DNA from 2 places in the Xanthomonas sp. 3058 genome. Region 2 is predicted to be linked to the other one. Evidence: predicted binding sites of a transcription regulator. Region 2 holds the regulator's gene; the other holds the start of a gene.

Region 1 (4,416 bases), on a different contig from region 2:
TCAGCGCTACAACCGGGCAACACCAACAGGAACTCTTCGCCGCCCAGCCGGCCGAGACGGTCCTGCGTGCGCAGCGCCAACCGGGACGCACTGGCAAACGCCTTGAGCACTGCATCGCCGGTGGCGTGGCCGTAGACATCGTTGATCAACTTGAAACGATCCAGATCGATCAACGCCAGCATGCACGGCAGCTGCGTGCGCGAGGCCTGCTCGATCTGCTGCTGCGCCTCGGAGCGAATGGCGCGGCGATTGGGTAGGCCGGTGAGTTCGTCGCGCATCGCCAGCCGGGAGAGTTGCCGACGATGACGCGCACCGAACGCCAGCACCACCAGCGCGCCCATCAGCAACAGGCAGGCTGCACACAGCGCGATCCACAACGCACGCTGGCCGGCTTCGTGCGCCTGCAAGGCCAGTTGCGCAGTTTCGCTGCGACGGCGCAGCTCGGCGGTTTCGGCGCCACGGCGTGCGTCTTCATAGCGCGCCTGCAGACGCAGCATCACCGTGTCGCGCTGACGATCCAGGCTTTGCGCGCGCAAGGCATTGGCATGCTGGAGTTGCTGGTACGCCTCTGCATACCGGCCTTGCGCCGCCAGCGCACGCGCGACCGCATCGATCAGCTGTGCGCGCCGGCTCCATGACAGGTGTGGATCGTCGGCCACCTTGGCGGCTGCGATTTCGGTATCGAGCGTGGTGGCCTTCAACGCCGTCAATGCCTGTAGCAACACCGCATGGCAGGCGGCCACGCGGCCGATATTGCCTTGCTGCTGCATCAGCGGCAGCGCTTCGCGCGCCATCGCCACTGCCGCAGCGGCATCGCCGGTTGCGATCAAGGCCTCGCTGGCGCTGGTCAAGGCCGCCGCCACGCCGGCCTGGTCGCCGAGTGCGCGGCTCAGTGCCAGCGCGCGCCTGAAATGCAGCAACGCCGCCTCCGGTTGCGGCATCGCAAGCGAGGTGCCGTACTCGTATTCGATCAGGCTGCGTTGGAAGCGTGCCGGCTGGCCTTGCAGACGGCCCAACGCACGCTGCAGGTAATCCTCGGCGTCGCTGTCTTCTGCCACGCGGCCGCTGACGCGGCTGGCCAGCGCGCCGAGCTGGGTCAAGGCATCCAGCTCCAGGTTCAGCATCTGCTCGCGCGCGGCGCATTGGTAGCTGGCCTGCGCGGTGCTCCAGGCCTCGTCGCTGCTGCCGGAGGCCAGCATGCTCCACATGTCCACCGCCTCGACTTCGCACAGCAGATCCTTGCGGCCCAGGGCGCGGGCCTGGCGACGCAAGGCGTCCAGCCGCGCCACCATGGCGCCATTGGGGTTCTCGCGCACGTCGCTGAGTGCCTGCACGATGCCCAGCCACAACTGCGCCTGCGCCGCGCTGCCGTGCAGCTGGTCCAATAGTCCGCGCGCCTGCGTGAGTGCTGCCAGCCGGCGGTCGGTGTCTTCCAGCGAGATCAGTACGCGCGCCTGCGCCAGCAACGCCCAGAACTCCGCATCGACGTTGTGGTCGCGGCGGGCCTGCTGCAGCGATGCCTGCGCAACCTGCAGTGCGGCGATGGGGTCGTCGAGCGCCGCCGACTCGATGGTCTTCCATGGGTGCGGCTGCGCCCAGGCCGCCGCACTGATCAACAGCGCCGCAAGCGCGGCCAGCACGCGCGGCCAGCGTGACGCAAACAGACTCATCGGCCACTCACGGCGGGGCCAGACCACGACATGCGCACACGATGACCGCCGCGGCGTGTGCGACGCGGCCCGGCCTTGCTGTTTGCTGCGGCACCTCAAACACTCCCGTGGTCGGACAGCGGTTGAATCCAGCGGACCCCACGTCCGATCGATCGCGTTCTCGCATGTCATGCACTTGCAATGATGACCGGCGGACGCGGCAAGTGATGTGATCGTCGCGCAGGTGGTGTGCGGCTATCGGCCTGGCGGCGCAAGTCTTGAATCGCACTGCACGCATCGGCCATCGGCAGCGGCCCTGGGCACCCTGCGCCGTGTCTGCAGATCCCCGTGCGCTGCCATGACCTTGCGCTGCGCGGCAGCCGGCGCGCCTTGCGGATATCCCGGCCCCGCAACCACCTGGCAGACCGGACACCTGCTGGCGCAGCAGTCGCAGCGTGCGCAGGACCGGTTCGACTCCGCCAGCAACTCCGGCGCCACGCTCTGACCCTGCCTCGGACCAGGCACGTAAACTGCGATACGACCGCTGCCCCCTCGCTCTGGAAGACACCGTGCCCTCGCCCTTGCTCCGATTTTTCACGCTGCTCGCCATCGCCTTGCTGTCGGCCTGCGCCACCCAGGCACCGCGTGCGCCACAGCGCTCCCCGGATGCGGTCAAGGCCGATATCGCACGGCGCCTGCCGGCCACGCTCGCCGATCGCACCGGTTGGGCCGATGACGTGTACGTGGCGCTGTCCTCGCAGGAGCTTGAAACCACGCCGGACTCCATCTGCGCAGTGCTGGCGGTGACCGAACAGGAATCGACCTACCAGGCCAACCCGGTGGTGCCCAACCTCGGCAAGATTTCGCGCGCCGAGATCGACCGCCGCGCCAGCGCGCACCACATTCCCGGTTTCATGGTCGATGCCGCCTTGCGCATCGCCTCGCCCGATGGCCGCAGCTATGCCACGCGCATTGCGAGCGCGCGCACCGAGCAGGAGCTGAGCCGCATCTTCGAAGACTTCACCGGCAGCGTGCCGTTGGGCGCGCGTCTGTTCGACGGGCTCAATCCGGTGCACACCGCCGGGCCGATGCAGGTGAGCATCGCGTTTGCCGAGCAGCATGCCCAGCGCTATCCGTACCCGCCCGGCGACTCGATCCGCCACGAGGTGTTCACCCGTCGCGGCGGGCTGTGGTTCGGCACCCGGCACCTGCTCGGTTATCCGGCCACCTACGATGCGCTGCTGTATCGCTTCGCCGACTTCAACGCCGGCTGGTACGCCAGCCGCAACGCGGCCTTCCAGGCTGCGCTGAGCAAGGCCAGCGGCATCGCGCTGGCGCTGGATGGCGACCTGCTCACGCCCGGCGCCAGTCTCGATGCACCCGGCGGCACCGAACGCGCCGCGCGCGCCCTGGGCAGCCAGCTGGCGATGAGCGACCGCCAGCTCCGCCGTGCACTGGAAGCCGGTACCACGGCCGCATTCGACGACACCGACCTGTATCGCCAGGTGTTCGCGCTGGCCGAGCGCAGCGCCGGCAAACCGCTGCCACGCGCGGTGCTGCCCGGCATCACGCTGGACAGCCCCAAGATCACCCGCACCCTCACCACCGCCTGGTTCGCGCAGCGGGTCAACGAGCGCTGGAAGCGCTGCATGGGCAAGTGAGCGCGCGCCTTGGCGCGCTACCGGCACTACGCACCGTCACCTCATTCCCCGCTCAGGCGACTGGTCAACACATCGCCGACAACCGGACCATGTTCCATCTCGCCGTCGCTGCCGCGTTGATATTTGATGCCGGCCCGACAGGCTGCGGGGTCCATTTCCCACACCCACCCATACAGGGCACGCCCCGTGCCGGGCGGCGAGCGCAGCGGCATGTTCATGCGCAAGCCATCGTCTCGGCCTCGGTCCAACCGGCACATCACGGTGCCGGCACCATCGTCTTCTGCGTCCGGGTCGGCCTCGTCCACATGGGTGATGGTGGCGATGATCGCGTTGGCGTTCACCAGTTGCTGCAACGCCTGTGGAAGATCGGCAAGCGGCGGCGCGGCGCGTCCAGCGGATGGCTCTTCGACGAACGCGTCGGCCAACGTCACCTTGCGGAAGTAGTATTCGCTGCGGCCAAGCGTTGTCGCGCCGTCCATGGCCGTTGCCATATCTGCCAGTTCGTCAGTGCGCAGCAGGAACAGGTCGGTACCCGAGCGCATCACCACCAGCTGCGCATCGTTGGCATCGCTACCGCTCGAGTCGCGGCGTAGCCGGATGTCCAGCGTCACGTGTTCGTCGCCCAATTCGGAGCGCGCGACTTCGTAGCGGCCCGAATAAGCGCGCACATCGGTGCGTGCAAGACTGCGATGATCGATTTTCCAGAACAGCAGGCGATATTGGCCGTCGGGCTCGAGCGCCAGCATGCGATGCCAGTCGATATAAGACGACAGGTACAGGCCATGCAGGTCGTTGGTGTTCTGTCGCTGGTTGAACAGGCCCTCGAAGGTGGAGCGCTGCTCTGCGGGCAACGCATCGCCATTGGTCGTGGGCGTCGCGGCGACGCTCGCCGGCCCGTCGACAGCGTCGCGAAGCCGGGTGTGCAACGCCAACGCATCGACCTTGTTGATCCGCAGCATCTGCATCGAGAACAACATCTGATCGATCTCGTAGACCTCGCCCGCAGCGAGTGGGCCGCACTCCGTGTGCGCGGCAGCCAGCAGCGCGGATGGGATCAGGGAATCGCAGGATGCCGCGTCGCAGACGTACTGGTTGAAGAAGTCGTC
Region 2 (4,416 bases):
GGCCGCGGCCTGATGCTGGGCTTGTTGTCCAAGCGCCTGCCGGTGGCCCCGATCGACCCGCTGGAACGCGGCGGCGTGATCGCCCTGGTCGGCCCGACCGGCGCCGGCAAGACCACCACCATTGCCAAGCTGGCGCAGCGCTTCGCCGCCCAGCACGCCCCGCGCGACGTGGCACTGGTCACCACCGACACCTTGCGCGTCGGTGGCCGCGAGCAGCTGCACAGCTACGGCCGCCAGCTCGGCATCGCGGTGCACGAAGCCGACAGCGCCGAAAGCCTGCTCGCGCTGCTGGATCGCCTGCGCGACTACAAGCTGGTGCTGATCGATACCGCCGGCATGGGCCAGCGCGACCGCGCCCTGGCCGCCCAGCTGAACTGGCTGCGCGCCGCCCAGCAGGTCACCTCGCTGCTGGTGCTGCCCGCCAACTCCCATTTTTCAGACCTCGACGAGGTCGTGCGCCGCTTCGCCCACGCCAAGCCCCAAGGCGTGGTGCTGACCAAACTCGACGAGACCGGCCGCTTCGGCAGCGCCTTGTCGGTGGTGGTCGACCACCAAATGCCCATCACCTGGGTGACTGACGGACAGCGGGTCCCTGACGACCTGCACCGCGCCAATGCCGCCAGTCTCGTTCTTCGCCTTGAAGATTTACGGCGCGCTGCCGATAAGCCCTGTACTCCGGAGCACAACCATGCAGTCGCGTGAATACGCAAAGCTGACCAACGCCTTCCCCCTGTCGGCGACCCGTCCCGAGCCCTTGGGCCCGGTGCGCACCATTGCCGTGACCGGTGGCAAGGGCGGCGTGGGTAAAACCAACATCTCCGCCAACCTGGCCGTGGCGCTTGCCGACATGGGCAAGCGCACCCTGCTGCTGGACGCCGACCTTGGCCTGGCCAACCTGGATGTGGTCCTGGGACTCTCGCCCAAGTACACCCTGGCCGACCTGATCGCCGGCCGCTGCACGCTCGATGAAGTGATCATGGAAGGTCCGGGTGGCGTGCTGGTGGTGCCGGCCGCCTCCGGTCGCCGCCACATGGCGGAACTGGCCCCGGCCCAGCACATCGGCCTGGTCAACGTGTTCTCCGAACTGGAACGCGACCTGGACGTGATGGTCATCGACACCGCCGCCGGCATCACCGACAGCGTGCTGACCTTCTGCCAGGCCGCACAGGACACCGTGGTGGTGGTCTGCGACGAACCGGCCTCGATCACCGACGCCTACGCGCTGATCAAGGTGCTCTCGCGCGAACGCGGCGTGGACCGCCTGCAGATCATCGCCAACATGGTGCGCGACCCCAACGAAGGCCGCCTGCTGTACGACAAGCTGTCGCGGGTCTGCGAAAAGTTCCTCGGCGACGTGTCGCTGAACTACCTCGGCCACGTGCCGCAGGACGACTGGTTGCGCCTGTCGGTGCAGCGCCAGCAACCCGTCATCAAGGCTTACCCCGCCAGTCCGTCGGCGCAGGCCATTGCAGAAATCGCTCGCCGTACCTCGCGCTGGCAGGCCCCCACGGTGCCGCGCGGCAACGTCGAGTTTTTCGTCGAACGCATCATCCAACGGGGAGTGGCCGCATGAGTACCGCCACCGCAACGACCGCCACCGCGCAGTACCGTGCCGTGCAGCGCAACAACGCCAACGACATCGTCACCCAGCATGCCGATCTGGTCCGCCGCATTGCCCACCATCTGGCCGCGCGCCTGCCGGCGAGCGTGGAAGTGGACGATCTGATCCAGGCCGGCATGATCGGCCTGATCGAAGCCTCGCGCAGTTACGATTCCGACCAGGGCGCCTCGTTCGAAACCTATGCCTCGATCCGCATCCGCGGCTCGATGATCGACGAGATCCGCCGTGGCGACTGGGTGCCGCGTTCAGTCCACCGCCGTGCCCGCGACGCCGCCGCCGCCGTGCGCAAGATCGAGCAGAACACCGGCCGCGCCGCCGCTGCCACCGAAGTGGCCGCCGCGATGGAAATGCCGCTACCCGATTACCTGCGTCTGATGGAAGATGCCGCACGCGGCCAGGTGCTGAGCCTGGAGTCGCGGATCGAGGACCACGGCGAGCTGGACACCACCGCCAAGGGTGGTCCCAATCCGCAGCAGATGATGGAGCGTGGCGAATTCGGCCGCGAGCTGGGCAAGGCCATCGGCCAGTTGCCCGAGCGCGAGCAGTTGGTGCTGTCGCTGTATTACGAGCAGGAATTGAATCTGAAGGAAATCGGCGCCGTGCTCGGTGTCAGCGAATCGCGCGTCTGCCAGATTCACGGCCAGGCGGTGGTGCGTCTGCGCGGCCGCCTCAAGGTCTTCGAACTGGCCGATGCCGGTGTCGAAATTGACGAATAATTTTTTCGCGTATTTTTTAGTGTTAGGAGCTTGATGTGAACAAGAACATGCGGATTTTGATCGTGGACGACTTCTCGACGATGCGACGTATCGTCAAGAATCTGTTGGGCGATCTCGGCTTCACCAATACCGCAGAGGCCGAAGACGGCAACAGCGCATTGGCTGCGTTGCGTGCCGGCCCGTTCGATTTCGTGGTCACCGACTGGAACATGCCCGGCATGACCGGCATCGACCTGCTGCGCAACATCCGCGCCGACGCCAAGCTCAAGCACCTGCCGGTGATGATGGTGACCGCCGAAGCCAAGCGCGAGCAGATCATCGAAGCGGCCCAGTGCGGCGTGAATGGCTACATCATCAAGCCGTTCACCGCGCAGACGCTGGAAGAAAAGCTGGGCAAGGTGTTCGAACGTCTGGCGGCGACCGCCTGATGAACGCCACCGTGGATACCAACGCAGAACGCGCCGCATTGATCGACCGCCTGCAGGGCGCGCTCGATGCACTGGAAAGCGGTGACGAAGCCGCCTGGAAGCGCGAGGTGGATCACCTCGCCGCCTTGCGTACCCGTCCGATGATGCAGGGCCTGAGCCGGCTCGCCCGCGAACTGGGTCAGGCGCTGGGCGAATTGCCCACCGTGCCTGACGAAGCCGGCGAACTGGACGATGCGTGTTCGCGCCTGGACCACGTGGTGGAAATGACCGAAAAGGCCAGCCATCGCACGCTGGATCTGGTCGAGGAATGCCGCGAGCTGGCCAACCAGCTGCGCGACGGCGGCCTCAATCAGGACCAGGGCGCGCTGATGGACAAGATGCGCCACAACCTGACCGAGCTGTCGCTGGCGCAGAGCTACCAGGACCTGAGCGGGCAGATCATCCGGCGCGTGGCCGGGATCGTGCGGCGCGTGCATGAAGGCTTCGGTGCGCTCGGCCTGCCGCCGAAGAACACCGAGCCGAAGAAAGACGACGGCGGTCTTGCCGGTCCTGCAGTCAAGGGCCTGGACCGTCACGCGGTGTCGCAGGACGACGCCGACGACCTGCTGTCCGGATTGGGGTTGTAACCATGAGTGCTGTTCCAGACGATATTGCTGCCGATTTCATCGTCGAGGCCCAGGAAATCCTGGATCGCCTCGGCGAACAGCTGGTCGCGCTGGAACAGGCACCGGACGAAGCCGACCAGCTCAACGCGGTGTTCCGCGGTTTCCATACGCTCAAGGGCGGCGCCGGCTTTCTGGCGATCAAGCCGATGGTCGCGCTGTGCCACGCCGCCGAAGAAACCCTCGGCATGGCGCGCTCCGGCCAGGCGGTGTTGCAGGCGCATCACTTCGATGCCGCGCAGCAGTCGCTGGATTATCTGCAGGCGATGCTGGATGCGATGGGCTCGGGCGAAACCGTGCCGCATGCACCGGCCTCGCTGATTGCGCAGTTCGACGCCAAGAGCGGCCCGCCGGCGGTCAAGGCCGCTCCCAAGGCGGCAGTCGCCGCCGCGGCGGCGCACGACGACGGCCATGCACCGGCAGCGCCCGGCGCCAAGGCCGCGCCGAAAGCCGCTGCCAAGGCTGGCGCCGAAGCCGAACAAACCGTGCGCGTGGACACCAAGCGCCTGGACGCCATCGTCAACCTGATCGGCGAGCTGGTGCTGTCGCGCAATCGCTTGAAGACCCTGCGCACCCGCCTGCGCGACGAAGAACTCGATCGCGCGGTCAGCACGCTGGATATCGCCACCGCCCGTCTGCAGACCGCCGTCATGCGTACCCGCATGCAGCCGGTCAGCAAGGTGTTTTCGCGCTTCCCCAAGGTGGCCCGCGACGTCGCGCGCACGCTGTCCAAGGAAGTGGAGCTGGAGCTGATCGGCGCCGAGACGGAACTGGACCGCAATCTGGTCGAAGCGCTGGCCGACCCGCTGGTGCATCTGGTGCGCAACGCCATCGACCACGGCATCGAATCGCCTGCCCTGCGCGAAGCCACCGGCAAACCGCGCAGCGGTCATGTGCGCCTGTCCGCGCAGCAGGAAGGCGACTACGTCAGCATCGAAATCCAGGACGACGGCGCCGGCATCGACCCCGAACGCCTGCGCGAAATCGCC

What was found. The regulator FliA, encoded in region 2, starts transcription of late flagellar genes. The targets are predictions, from matches to a motif close to TAAAGTTTNNCNNNCNNNGGCCGATAA.
Region 1: the regulator FliA is predicted to act here: its motif matches at 1,905-1,931, upstream of GGR61_RS19905 (GGDEF domain-containing protein).

The regions. Positions count from the first base shown of each region.
Region 1 is NZ_JACHOF010000028.1:21,345-25,760, forward strand. Features, by position in the region: gene GGR61_RS19905 (GGDEF domain-containing protein) at 1-1,670, opposite strand, end outside; gene GGR61_RS19910 (DUF1615 domain-containing protein) at 2,219-3,310, shown strand; gene GGR61_RS19915 (GAD-like domain-containing protein) at 3,352-4,416, opposite strand, start outside.
Region 2 is NZ_JACHOF010000001.1:686,400-690,815, reverse strand. Features, by position in the region: gene flhF (flagellar biosynthesis protein FlhF) at 1-702, shown strand, start outside; gene GGR61_RS03115 (MinD/ParA family protein) at 689-1,573, shown strand; gene GGR61_RS03110 (RNA polymerase sigma factor FliA) at 1,570-2,337, shown strand; gene cheY (chemotaxis response regulator CheY) at 2,373-2,765, shown strand; gene GGR61_RS03100 (protein phosphatase CheZ) at 2,765-3,391, shown strand; gene GGR61_RS03095 (chemotaxis protein CheA) at 3,394-4,416, shown strand, end outside.